One region of the Embleya sp. NPDC005971 genome, then DNA from elsewhere that is predicted to be linked to it. Evidence: riboswitches for the same ligand, from Rfam matches in the RefSeq annotation. Region 1 holds a riboswitch; the other holds the start of a gene.
What was found. A riboswitch is a leader RNA that binds a small molecule or an ion and turns the genes downstream of it on or off. The one in region 1 is predicted to bind thiamine pyrophosphate.
Positions count from the first base shown of each region.

Region 2: it holds a riboswitch for thiamine pyrophosphate, as region 1 does, so the genes downstream of both, ABZ374_RS36605 (cytosine permease) here and thiO (glycine oxidase ThiO) in region 1, are expected to answer to the same signal.

Region 1 covers NZ_JBEXUX010000001.1:440,780-442,972, forward strand. Annotated here, with positions in the region: gene thiO (glycine oxidase ThiO) at 1-889, opposite strand, end outside; TPP riboswitch at 900-1,011, opposite strand; gene ABZ374_RS01895 (FAD-dependent oxidoreductase) at 1,126-2,193, shown strand, end outside.
Region 2 covers NZ_JBEXUX010000058.1:53,157-55,349, forward strand. Annotated here, with positions in the region: gene ABZ374_RS36600 (CHAT domain-containing protein) at 1-907, shown strand, start outside; TPP riboswitch at 1,103-1,246, shown strand; gene ABZ374_RS36605 (cytosine permease) at 1,242-2,193, shown strand, end outside.

The sequences.
Region 1 (2,193 bases):
CGCGCAGGAGTTCGTACACGCCGCCCGCGGTCACCTCGGTGTCGTGGCCGAGTTCGTGCTCGGTCGCGCCGATCACCAGTTCGCCGTCCGCGCGCGGGACCAGGTACATGCTGCCGCCCTTGACCACGCCGCGAACGTTGCGGGACAGCAGCGGCAGCAGCGCCGGCGGTACCTTCAGCCGCAGGATCTCGCCCTTGACCGGCCGCACCGGCGGGACCACCTCGGGCGGCAGGCCCGGGATCAGCGCCGAACGGCAACCGGCCGCGAGCAACACCTGGTCCGCGAGCAGGTCGCGTCCGCCGACCGTACGCACGCCGTACGCGCGCTCGTCGGCGACCAGGACCCGCTCGACGCCCTCGCGCACGAAGGCGACGCCGGCCCGGGCGCAGGCCGCGAGCAGCGCCGCGACCAGCCGACGGTTGTCGATCTGGTGGTCGTCCTCGACGTGCAGGCCACCGGTGATCGCCGGGGACAACATCGGTTCGAGCCGCCGGCACTCGCGGCTGGTCAGCCAGGACGATTGCAGGCCCAGTCGTTGCTGGTAGGCGTGCAGGTCCTTGAGGACGGCCCGGTCGTCCGCGTCCAGCGCGACCGCGATCGTGCCGCACGCGCGGTAGCCCGAGGGCAGGTCCGCGGCCTCGGCCAGTTCGGCCGCGAACTCGGGGTAGCGCCGGGCCGATTCGATGCTCAGCCGGAGCAGGCTCTCCTCGCCGTACTGGAGTTCGGAGACGGGGGTGAGCATGCCGGCGGCGGCGTGCGAGGCACCTCGGCCCGGGGTCGGGTCGACGACGGTGACCGAGAGTCCGTGGCGGGTGCGGGCGCGCCAGGCGACGGACAGTCCGACGACGCCCGCGCCGACCACGACGACATCGGTGGGGTGCTCGGACATGGTGGGTCCGGCCATGGTGAGAAGAACTCCCTTCGCCGGTATGACCCGGATCAGGTTCGGACGGTCGGGGGCTCGCAGCCCCCCTCTCAGCCCGGTCTCACCGGGCTCCCGTGACCTCTCCACACTACGACACCGGTTTCCGGTGCCCGGGAGCGCCCGAGTACGCCGACGATGTCCTTGACTGAGTCAAGACCCTGCGCGTCGGCGGTCTCGGGCCGCGTCATAGGGTGCCCTTCATGGACAACGTGCTCGTCGTGGGCGCCGGCATGGCCGGCCTGCAAACCGTGGTGGCGCTGCGGGACCAGGGGTACACCGGTCGCGTCACCCTGCTCGGGGCCGAGGCGCACGCGCCGTACGACCGGCCGCCGCTGTCGAAGGAGGTGCTCGGCGGCAAGACCGACGACACGTCCTTCGAGGCGGACTGGGCCGCGCTGGAGACCGAGGTGTTGTTCGGCCGCACCGCGACCGGACTGCGCCCGGGCGTGGTGGACACCGACGCGGGCGAGATCGCCTTCGACCGACTGGTGATCGCGACCGGCTCGCGTGTGATCGACCTGCCCGGCGCCGCCGAGGTCCCCGGCGTGCACGTGCTGCGCACCATCGACGACGCCCGCGCGCTGCGCGCCGCACTGGTGCCCGGCGCCCACGTGGTGATCGTCGGCGCGGGCTGGATCGGCGCCGAGGTGGCCACCGCCGCGGCCGCCGCCGGTTGCCCGACCACCGTGGTCGAGGCCCTGCCCACCCCGCTCGCCGGACCCTTCCCGGAGGCCGTCGGCGCCCGGTTCGTGCCGTGGTACGCCGAGGCCGGCGTGGAACTGCTGGTGGGCGCGCGGGTGGATCGGCTGGAGGCGGGCGCGGTGCACCTGACCGACGGCCGCCGGCTGCGCGCCGACGCGATCGTGGTCGGCATCGGGGTGCGCCCGGCCACCGAGTGGCTGGCCGACTCCGGCGTGACCCGCAACGAGCGCGGCTTCGTCGAGGTGGACGACCACCTGGCCACCTCGATGCCCGGGGTATACGCGGTCGGCGACTGCGTGGACTTCCCGTCCGCCCGCTACGGCACCCGGATGAACGTCGAACACTGGGACAACGCGCTCCAGGCGCCGCGCGTGCTGGTGGCCAACCTGCTCGGCGGCGACCAGGCGTACGACCCGGTCCCCTACTTCTGGTCCGACCAGTTCGGCCGGATGGTCCAGTACGTCGGCCGGCACGGCGCGAGCGACGAACTGGTCTTCCGGGGCGCGGACGAGGACGGCAAGTGGACCGCGGGCTGGTTCGCCGGCGACCGGCTGGTGGCGCTGCTC
Region 2 (2,193 bases), on a different contig from region 1:
CCACCGGGCCGCGCCGGAGCACGCCCACCTGCTCCGGGCCGCCGCGCAGGTGGCCTCGGCCCGGATCGGACTCGACCCGCGCGGCATCGCCTGGCGCAGCTTGCTCGACCCGCCGTCCGCCGCCGAGATCGCCGCCGCGCTGGGCCGGCTCGGCAGCGACGCGCTGGTGCAACTCGTCCCCGGCGCAGCGGTGTTGACCGGCACGGACGGCACGACGCGGGTGCTCGACCTGCCCGAACTGGACTACGGCCTGGCCCTGGCCGAGGGCGATCGGGAGAACTGGGCGGACCTGCTCGATGCGTTGTGCGGCTGGGCCTGGGGCGCGGTGATGGAACCGGTACTGACCGCGCTGCCCGGCTCGTTCGGCCGCGCGCCGTCCCTGGTCCTGCTGCCCGCCGGACCGTTCGGCATGGTCCCGTGGCACGCGGCCTGGTCACTCGTCGACGGCCGCCGCCGGCACGCGCTGCAACACGCGCAGATCTCCTACATCGGCGCACCGCGCCTGCTGTGCGAGGTCGCCGCGCGGCGGAGCAGCGAGCCGGTCCGGCGAAGCCCGATCGAGATCGGCCGGACCGCCGGCGACCCGATCGCGTTCGTACCGGCCGGCGGTCACGACGAGACCTGGCGGGTGGGCGCCGAATACCTGACGGCCGGCACCCACACGGTGGTGTCCACGCTGTGGCCGGTGGACGAGACGACCACCGCGCTGGTCCTGTACATGGCCCACCACTACCTCGACCGCCGCGACCTGCCCCCGGCCCAGGCGGTGCGTACCGCGCAGTTGTGGCTGCGCGACCCCAAACGCGGCATCCCGGCCGCGATGCCGGCCGAACTGGCCGCCCGCGCCCGCGCGATCGTCCCGGACGACCTGACCGGCTGGGCGGGCTTCACCCACTCGGGATGGTGAGCCCTACCCGTGGAAAACGGCACGTGCCGCCGATCCGGGTCGGTGCCGCCTGCCCGCCCAGGACGTTGCCGCACCCGCCCGGGACGGCGCGAATCACCACCCGGGGGCATCTCCCGCGCCCGCCGGGCGACCCGGCCCGAGGTCGCCTTCCCCCACCCCGCCTTCCCAAGCCGCCCGCGAGGCGCGTACTGTTCGCCACGCCATCGCGGGAGCTCGGACCAACCGGGCTGAGAGGGCGGCATGGGGTGTCGGCGTCGAGCCGGTGCACACCCCGGGGCCACCGACCGCTTGAACCTGTCCGGGTAATGCCGGCGTAGGGAGAGCAGGTAGAGCCATGTCGGCTCCTGTCGTCGACGACGCACGCCCCGAGACGCCGCACGCCGGCGCCGAGGCACCCCTGATCCTGGACACCGCCCCACCACGCACCCTCGGCTTCCGCGACCAGGCGGCGTTCTGGGCCAACCTCGGGGTGAGCCTGCTCGGCTTCTCCGGCGCCCTGTACGTGCTGGCCCCGGTCGGCTACCCGCAACTGTCGATGGTCGCCGCGATCGTCGCGGCCGTCGGCGGCACGCTGATCGGCACGCTCATGGTCGCGGTCGCCGGCATCCCCGGTGCACGCAGCGGCGCACCCGCGATGACGGTGCTGCGCGGCCTGTTCGGCACCAAGATCTCGTACGTGCCGACGGTGTTCAACATCGTCCAGTGCATCGGCTGGGGCACCTTCGAGCTGCTGGTGATCTCGATCGGCATCGAGGCGATGACCGACGGCGACGGCCCGCACTGGCTCTACATCGTCGCCGCCGGCGCGGTCACCACGGCGATGACGCTGCGCCCGCTGGGCATGCTGCGGATCCTGCGCCGCTACGTGACGGTCGCGGTGGGCATCGCGATGCTCTACTTCTCGGTGCAGCTGTGGCGCGAGGGCCTGCCGCCGATGACCGAGGGTTCGTGGTCCGGGTTCTTCCCGGCGATGGACGCGGCGCTCGCGGTCGCGGTCTCCTGGGTCCCGTTGGCGTCCGACTACACCCGCCACTCGCGCGGCACCAAGCCCGCGTTCTGGGCCGCGTTGAGCGGGTTCTCGATCACCAGCATCTGGTGCTACCTGCTCGGCCTGGTCGCCCTCGCCCAGGTGGGCGGCGACCCGGACAAGATCTTCGACTCGTTCCTGGGCGTCACCGCCGGGTGGGTGTTCTTCGCGGTGCTGGTGGTGCGCGAGGTGGACCAGAGCTTCGCCAACGTCTACAGCACCGCGATGTCCATCCAGAACCTCGCGCCGCGGGTGGATC